Linked DNA regions of Methylococcus capsulatus. The main gene of each other region encodes a partner of the protein of the gene in region 2 in a complex. Links are inferred from orthologs where the notes say so. Each region holds a gene or a part of one and is shown on either strand. Other genes may lie near its edges.

What was found.
Region 1: rpsT (region 2) and rpsL share a complex: the UniProt entries of both Bacillus subtilis proteins name them as parts of the 30S ribosomal subunit. The link is inferred for Methylococcus capsulatus from one-to-one orthologs.

What each region holds. Positions count from the first base shown.
Region 1 is NZ_CP104311.1:1,661,262-1,664,828, reverse strand. What follows is about bases 1-2,707. They hold rpsL (30S ribosomal protein S12), read right to left. Parts: upstream 1,688-2,707; coding sequence 1,313-1,687; downstream 1-1,312. Other genes in these bases: rnd (ribonuclease D), read left to right, coding at 2,185-2,707; rpsG (30S ribosomal protein S7), read right to left, coding at 824-1,294; fusA (elongation factor G), read right to left, coding at 1-783. Outside these bases: more of rnd, read left to right, coding at 2,708-3,345; N4J17_RS08125 (AAA family ATPase), read left to right, coding at 3,332-3,567. UniProt on the Bacillus subtilis protein: With S4 and S5 plays an important role in translational accuracy. Interacts with and stabilizes bases of the 16S rRNA that are involved in tRNA selection in the A site and with the mRNA backbone.
Region 2 is NZ_CP104311.1:282,047-286,833, forward strand. The notes cover bases 774-3,740. They hold rpsT (30S ribosomal protein S20), read right to left. Parts: upstream 2,413-3,740; coding sequence 2,134-2,412; downstream 774-2,133. Other genes in these bases: cgtA (Obg family GTPase CgtA), read left to right, coding at 774-873; proB (glutamate 5-kinase), read left to right, coding at 857-1,981; murJ (murein biosynthesis integral membrane protein MurJ), read left to right, coding at 2,599-3,740. Outside these bases: more of cgtA, read left to right, coding at 1-773; more of murJ, read left to right, coding at 3,741-4,110; ribF (bifunctional riboflavin kinase/FAD synthetase), read left to right, coding at 4,119-4,787. UniProt on the Bacillus subtilis protein: Binds directly to 16S ribosomal RNA.

The sequences.
Region 1 (3,567 bases), 1.4 Mb from region 2 along the record:
GATCTCATTAGCCAGTGTCCGTGCGCGCAGCCCGCGCTTGATGTCCTCGACGGTCAGCTCACCTTCCTCAAGATACTTCTCCATGAGATCTTCGGACGATTCCGCCGCTGCCTCGACCATTTTCTCCCGCCACGAAGCACAGGCGGAAACCATGTGGGAAGGGACGTCACCGAGCTCGAAGCGCGTCCCCTGGGTGGAGTCATCCCACCAGATCGCCTTCATGCGCAGCAAATCGACGACTCCTTTGAATTCGTCCTCTGCCCCGATCGGCAACTGGACCGGCACCGGATTGGCCCCCAGACGGCTGCGGATCTGCTCGACGACACGCAGGAAATCGGCGCCGGCGCGATCCATTTTGTTGACGAATGCAATCCGAGGAACACCGTATTTATCAGCCTGCCGCCACACGGTCTCGGATTGCGGCTCGACGCCTCCTACGGCGCAGAAGATGGCGCAGGCGCCGTCGAGCACCCGCAGCGAGCGCTCGACTTCAATGGTGAAATCGACATGCCCAGGCGTGTCGATGATATTGATGCGGTATTCGGGAAAGGAGCCGTCCATGCCCCGCCAGAAACAGGTCGTGGCTGCGGACGTGATGGTGATGCCTCGTTCCTGCTCCTGCTCCATCCAGTCCATGGTGGCAGCGCCGTCGTGTACCTCACCGATCTTGTGAGACACCCCCGTGTAAAACAGGATGCGTTCGGTCGTAGTGGTCTTTCCGGCGTCGATGTGCGCCATGATTCCAATATTCCGGTAGCGCTCGATAGGAGTCGTGCGTGCCACAGCCAAATAACCTGTTATCTAAAGAGCGGGTTGACTGGAATTACCAGCGGTAATGAGAGAAAGCCTTATTAGCCTCGGCCATCCGATGAGTATCTTCACGCTTCTTCACTGCCGAACCACGGTTTTCCTTCGCCTCCAGAACCTCCGCAGCCAGCTTCATCACCATGCCTTTCTCGCCGCGCTTGCGGGCGGCATCGATCAGCCAGCGCATTCCCAGCGCCATTCGGCGGGCGGGACGCACCTCGATCGGCACTTGGTAGGTAGCCCCCCCGACACGACGCGATTTCACCTCGACGACAGGCTGGACGTTTTCGAGCGCCTTATTCAGAATCTCCAGCGAATCCTGCGATGTCTTCGCCTCGATGTGATCGAGCGCGCCGTAGACGATCTTTTCCGCGATTGATTTCTTGCCGCTCACCATGAGCATGTTCACGAACCGGGCGAGCGTCTCACTTCCGAAACGCGGATCGGCGATCACCTCGCGCCGCTCACTCCTTCTTCTTCTGGACATATCACCTACCCTCCCAAATTAGCTCTTCGGCCGTTTCGCGCCATACTTCGAACGGGCCTGCCGACGCTTCTGAACGCCCGCCGTATCCAGACTGCCGCGCACAACGTGATAGCGGACACCCGGCAAATCCTTCACACGACCGCCGCGGATCAGGATCACCGAGTGCTCCTGCAGGTTATGCCCCTCACCGCCGATGTAGGAGGTCACCTCCGCTCCGTTCGTCAAACGAACACGCGCCACTTTACGCAGTGCCGAGTTCGGCTTCTTGGGGGTCGTGGTGTAAACACGGGTACATACCCCGCGACGCTGAGGACAGCCTTCGAGCGCAGGGACATTGCTTTTTTCCTTTTTGCTTACTCGCGGCTTTCTAACCAGTTGGTTGATTGTGGTCATTACCGAACTCCTAAAACTATTCCAACCCGCATCACACGCAGAACCGCGTATACAATAGGGGAAAGACTAAAGCCGCTCAGAGTAATTACTGGCAGCCGCCATGTCAAGCACACCCGCGCCCGAACAAAAAATAAAAAGGCTCACATCGCTGCAAGCCTTTTTTGAAATTTGGCTCCCCCGGACGGGCTCGAACCGCCGACCCGCTGGTTAACAGCCAGCTGCTCTACCGACTGAGCTACAGGGGAATGATCAACACGAAAATCCACCGTTTTTCAAAATGGCGCGCCTGGAGAGATTCGAACTCCCGACCACCTAGTTCGTAGCCAGGTACTCTATCCAACTGAGCTACAGGCGCGCTGTGGAAAGCGCATTATCATGAAAGTCCCTCACCATGTCAACAAACATCGGGACGATTCCGAAAGAAAGGCAGGCTCCGGCTCACCCTGAAGGGGAGGAGAGTTACAATCTCCGTACATTGTTCTCACATGCTTGCAACCATGCCCTTCCCCATCACTTACATCGACTCGGCCGACGAGCTGGCGGCATTCTGCCGGTCCCTCGGCAGTTCACCCTGGATCGCGGTCGATACCGAATTCGTGCGGGACAAGACCTACTATCCGAAGTTCTGCCTGTTGCAAATTGCCAATGGCACCCAGGCCGCTTGCATCGATCCCCTCGCGATCGAGGATCTGAGCGAAGTCGAGGGTCTGCTGTTCAATCGAGCGATCACCAAAGTGTTCCACGCCGCGAGACAGGACCTGGAGATTTTCTTCCACCGATTCCGTGCCGTCCCGGCGCCGATATTCGACACCCAACTGGCCGCTCCCCTGGTCGGCCATCCCGAGCAAATCGGCTATGCCAGCCTCGTATCAGCCATGCTGGGTGTGACCGTCGACAAGGAGCACACCCGTACCGACTGGACCCAGCGCCCTCTCTCGGCCGCACAGAAGGAGTATGCGGCCAACGACGTGATCCATCTGGCGGCCCTGTATCCGAAGATGCGGGAGCAACTGGAACGGCTGGAACGCTGCTCTTGGTTGGCGGACGATTTCGCCGCACTGGAGAATCCCGACCTCTATGTTAACCGACCGGAAGATGCCTGGGAGCGCATCGGCGGGCTGGACCGCCTAAAACCCGATCAGTTCGCATTGGCAGTCCGCCTCGCCGCCTGGCGGGAAAATACCGCCCAGCAAAATGACCTGCCACGCAACTGGATCCTTCGCGACGAGGCGCTGCTGGAGATCGCTATGAAAAGGCCCCGCAACCGGGATGCTCTGCAGGCGCTGAGAGGAATCGACTCGCGCGTGATACAGCGATACGGCGAAGCGATGATCGCCCTCGTACACGTCGTCGGTGACAGCCAGACTGTGCCGCCACAGCCCCGCCGCGTTCAGCGCCGCAGTGCCCACACCGAGGCCGTCATCGACGCGATGTCGGCCCTGGTCCGTCTGCGCTGCATCGAACACACGATCAACCCCGCCGTCGTCGCCAGCCGCAAAGACCTCGAGGAGGCGCTGGAGTCGCCCGACAGCGCCAGAGTCCTGCAGGGGTGGCGACGCGCCCTGGCGGGAAACGACCTACAGGCTTTCCTGGACGAAAAGGCGATCCTGCGCATGAAGGACGGCCAACTCGCGCTCACCAGCCGTGAATACAGTTGACAACCAGGGTGCATTTCCGGCCGGACTGACGAGCGCCGATGCCTATCCCCACCCGGTTTCGAACATCCGCCTGATCGAAACCCATATTTCCTGGGTATTCCTCACGGGAACTTACGCTTACAAGATCAAGAAGCCCGTTGATTTCGGATTCCTCGACTTTTCGACGCTCGATCGACGGCGGCAATGCTGCGAAGAGGAAATCAGACTGAACCGCAGGCTCGC
Region 2 (4,787 bases):
CTCGCCGATTTTCGCTTTCACTCCCATTTCCGCGCCGAGCGCGGCGAGAACGGCTCCGGCAACAACTGCACCGGAAGGAGCGGCGAGGACTGCATCGTCCAGGTCCCCACCGGCACGATCGTGACGGACGCGGACACCGGCGAACACCTGGGAGACCTGACCCGCTCCGGCCAGCGCCTCCTGGTCGCCCGCGGCGGCTTCCATGGCATCGGCAACACCCGCTTCAAGAGCAGTACCAATCGGGCACCGCGAAGGGCCACACCCGGAACCCCTGGCGAGCGCCGCACCCTCCACCTCGAACTCAAGCTGATCGCCGATGTCGGCCTGCTCGGCATGCCCAATGCCGGCAAATCCAGCCTGATCCGCGCAGTGTCCGCCGCCCGCCCGAAGGTTGCCGACTATCCGTTCACGACCCTCCACCCCAACTTGGGCGTCGTGCGAGTCGGAGATCAGCGCAGCTTCGTCATGGCCGACATTCCCGGTCTGATCGAAGGTGCCGCCGAAGGTGCCGGCCTTGGCATACAGTTTCTCAAGCACCTGACCCGCACCCATCTGCTGTTGCACGTGGTCGACGTGGAACCTTACGAAACGGGACTCGATCCCGTCACTGCGGCGCGCAAGGTCATCGCCGAGCTGTGCAAATGGGGCCACGGGCTGGAGGCCAAACCGCGTTGGTTGGTGCTGAACAAGATCGACCGTCTGGCGCCGGAAGTCCGGGAAAGCCGCTGCCGGCAAATCATCGACAGCCTGGGCTGGACCGATCGGGTCTACCGGATCTCCGCCATCCAGGGCGAAGGGCTCGACCGCCTGACCCACGACGTCATGCACTTCCTCGAGCAGCAGGATAGGAGACCGGATGCAGAGCCGGAGTGAGCTCCCGGGTAGCCGGCGTGTTATCGTCAAGATCGGCAGCGCCCTATTGACTGCTGGCGGCAAAGGGCTGGACCAACCTGCCATTGCGCACTGGGTAAAACAGATCGCCGAGCTGCGCCGGCGGGGGATGCAGGTGGTGCTGGTCTCCTCGGGCTCAATCGCCGAAGGCATGTCGCGGCTGGGCTGGAAAACCCGGCCGCACCGGCTGAACGAGCTCCAGGCCGCCGCTTCGGTCGGCCAGATGGGGCTGGTGCAGACTTACGCAAGTCTGTTCAAGCGGCACGGCCTGCAGACCGCACAGATCCTCCTGACCCATGACGACCTGTCGAACCGCGAGCGCTATCTCAACTCGCGCAGCACCATACTCACACTACTCGAGCTCGGCGTCATCCCGGTCATCAACGAAAACGATACCGTCACCACAGAAGAAATCCGCTTCGGCGACAACGACACACTGGGCGCGCTGGTGGCGAACGCGGTCGAGGCCGACCTGCTCGTCATTCTGACCGACCAGGCTGGACTGTTCGAGCGCAACCCCTCGCTCGACCCCTCCGCGCCGCTGGTCTCACAAGCCGGTATCAACGACCCCCGCCTGGATGGCATGGTCAGCGACAGTCTGAGCGGTCTGGGCCGGGGCGGCATGATCACCAAGCTGCGTGCGGCCCGCCTGGCGGCCCGGTCGGGAACGGCCACCGTGATCGCCAGCGGCAGGGAAAGCGGAGTACTGCCGCGCATCCTCGATGGAGAGATCCTGGGCACACTGTTGATCCCGGACGTTTCCCCCCTGATCGCCCGCAAGCGTTGGATGGCCGGACAACTCAAGTTGAAAGGAAGCTTCGTGATCGACGAGGGTGCCGAACGGGTGTTGCGGGGGGCCGGGAAAAGCCTGTTGCCGATCGGCGTGACCGCAGTGGAGGGCGAATTCCGGCGCGGCGACCTGGTGGCCTGCGTGAATCAGGCGGGACGGGAAATCGCACGTGGACTGACCAACTACAGCTCTGATGAATCCCGTCTCATCATGCGTCAGCCGAGCACACGTATCGAGGAGATTCTGGGATATGTGGATGAGCCCGAACTCATCCACCGCGATAATCTGGTACTGAGCTAACGATAGTGGTGGCCATCCACCCTGGGCGGTGGATGCGTCTATCGGCAATGAACGCCCTTTGCCCCGACCCTCTCCGAGAGGGGAGCCCGGTTGCTGCGAGTTTGACCTCGCAGCGACGGGCCGGGCCCGGCCCCTGCCCGTACTTCTTGGGTTCAGGAAGCAGCCTGCAGCGCCAGCGCCTTAACGCGGGCATTCAGGCGGCTCTTGCTGCGCGCGGCCTTGTTACGATGGATCAAACCCTTGTTCACCGACGAATCGATGATGGGTACCGCCTGCCGGAATGCTTCCTGCGCCTTTGTCAGATCGCCGGAATCCACCGCCAGAATGACTTTCTTGATGTAGGTGCGCAGACGGCTGCGCAGAGCGGCATTGTGTGCACGGTTGTTCTCCGCCTGCCGAGCGCGCTTTTTCGCGGAAGCGATATTAGCCAAGGTCGACCTCTTCTGGGTTGCAACTGTAAGAAAAGCCAAGGATTGTGCTCAGCTTTCCTGCCGGTGTCAACCATAAATTCTGCGTCGGCGAGGCATTCGACCCACCGTTTGATTATACTGAGCTTTTTTAGCCGGAGCTGAACGCTGAGCCGACGTTTGCTGAAATCCACCGCGATGGTGGCTTCCATGACACTGATTTCACGTCTGCTGGGCTTCGTCCGCGACCTGATCATCGCGCGGACCTTCGGCGCCGACGCGGCGACGGACGCGTTCTTCGTCGCATTCCGGATACCTAATTTCCTGCGCCGGCTTTTTGCCGAAGGCGCCTTCTCGCAAGGGCTGGTACCTATCCTCTCGGAACTGCGCGCGGCCAAAGACGCTGCGGCTGCGAGGCAAACCATCGCGCACATGGCCGGAACGCTGGGGCTAGTTGCGGCCCTGCTCACCGGCCTGGGCATGGCTGCCGCGCCCATCCTGACCTTGCTGTTCGCTCCGGGCTTCCATGCCCAGCCCTTCCAATACGGCTGGGCAGTGGACATGCTGCGCATCACCTTCCCTTACTTGTTCTTCGTCATGCTGACGGCCTTTGCCGGGGGTGTTCTGCAGACCTGGGGACAGTTCGCTGTCCCGGCGCTCACCCCGGCTCTGCTCAACCTGGCGATGATCGCCGCCGCTCTGTGGCTGGCGCCGCTATTGAAGCAACCTGTGGAGGCGCTGGCCTGGGGCGTATTCACCGCCGGCATCCTGCAGCTAGTATTTCAGCTTCCCTCGCTCTGGGGTATTCGTCAGCTATCCCTGCCGCGCCCGGCCCGGCGGGACCGGGAGGTCCTGCGCATGTTCAGATCAATGGGACCGGCGATCCTCGGCGTGTCCGCGAACCAGATCAATCTGCTGTTGGACACGCTGGTGGCCTCGTTCCTGGCCTCCGGCAGCGTATCCTGGTTATATTACTCGGACCGGCTGGTGGAACTGCCGCAAGGGCTTCTGGGTGTGGCCATCGGAACGGCCATCCTGCCACATCTGGCCGCCGTCCATCTCGGCCGCGATAGCGACGGTTTTTCCCGGACGCTGGACTGGGCCCTGCGCTGGGTGGCCCTGCTCGGCTTGCCCGCCACCGTGGGATTGATGATTCTCGCCAAACCGCTGGTATCCACTCTGTTCGAGCACGACGAATTTTCCGACTACGACGCGGAAATGGCGAGCCGCAGCCTGATCGCCTATGCAGCCGGATTGCCAGGCGCCATTGCCGTCAAGGCGCTGGCCTCTGGATTCAGTGCCCGCCGGGACGTCCGCACCCCTTTGCGGTACGGCCTCCGCGCGATCGCAGCCAATGGCGTGCTGGCGCCCGTCCTGGCCTTCCTGCTGGCTCCCCATGGCTGGGGCCATGCCGGCCTGGCTGGCGCGACCGCGGCGGCGGCCTCGTTCAATGCGCTGCTGCTGTTCGGCAAATTGCTTGCCGATGGCACCTATAGGCCGGACGCATCCTGGCGCCGCTTCGGAGCCCGTCTGATCATCTCGAATGTCGCCATGGGCGCGCTGCTTACCCAAGCCCTCGAATCGCCTTGGACCGACTGGTCCGCCTCCGAACGCATCGTCCGTCTCGGCCTATGGATAGCGGCCGGCTTCGCCGTCTACTTGATCAGTTTGTTGCTGGCAGGTCTGCGTCCCCGACACCTGCTCCTTTCCGAAAAGGCGTGAATCCGGTCATGCGAGTGATTCATGGCCTTTCCGGCACGATATGCCCTCCTGCCTGCGTCGCCAGTATTGGCAACTTCGATGGTGTCCATCTGGGACATCAGACGCTGGTCCGCCGACTGGCCGACGAGGGGCACCGTCTCGGCCTGCCGGTCGCCCTGGTTCTGTTCGAGCCGCAGCCGCGCGAGTTCTTCGACAAAGACCACTCGCCTCCCCGTCTGATGCGGCTGTCGGAAAAACTGGCCAGACTCGCCGAGCTGCCGGTTGACTGGGTACTGGTGCTGCATTTCGATGAGGGGCTCGCCAATCTGGCGCCACAAGACTTCGTCCGGAGGATACTGGCCGAACGCCTTCACGTCCGCCATCTCATCGTCGGCGACGACTTCCGCTTCGGTCGCGGACGCAGCGGCGACCACGAACTGCTGTGCCGGCTCGGCCGGCTCCACGGCTTCTCGGTGAGCGATACCGAATCGGTGACGGTCGGCGGCGTCCGCGTCAGCAGCACGGGGGTACGGGAGGCGCTCAGGCAAGGCGACATGGCCGGAGCAGCCACACTGCTGGGCCGGCCTTACGCCCTATGCGGGCGTGTGGCTCATGGCAACCAGCTCGGCCGCCGGCTGGGCTTTCCCACCGCCAACATCGAGCTGGGGCGCGAAAACATTCCGGTGCAAGGCGTATTT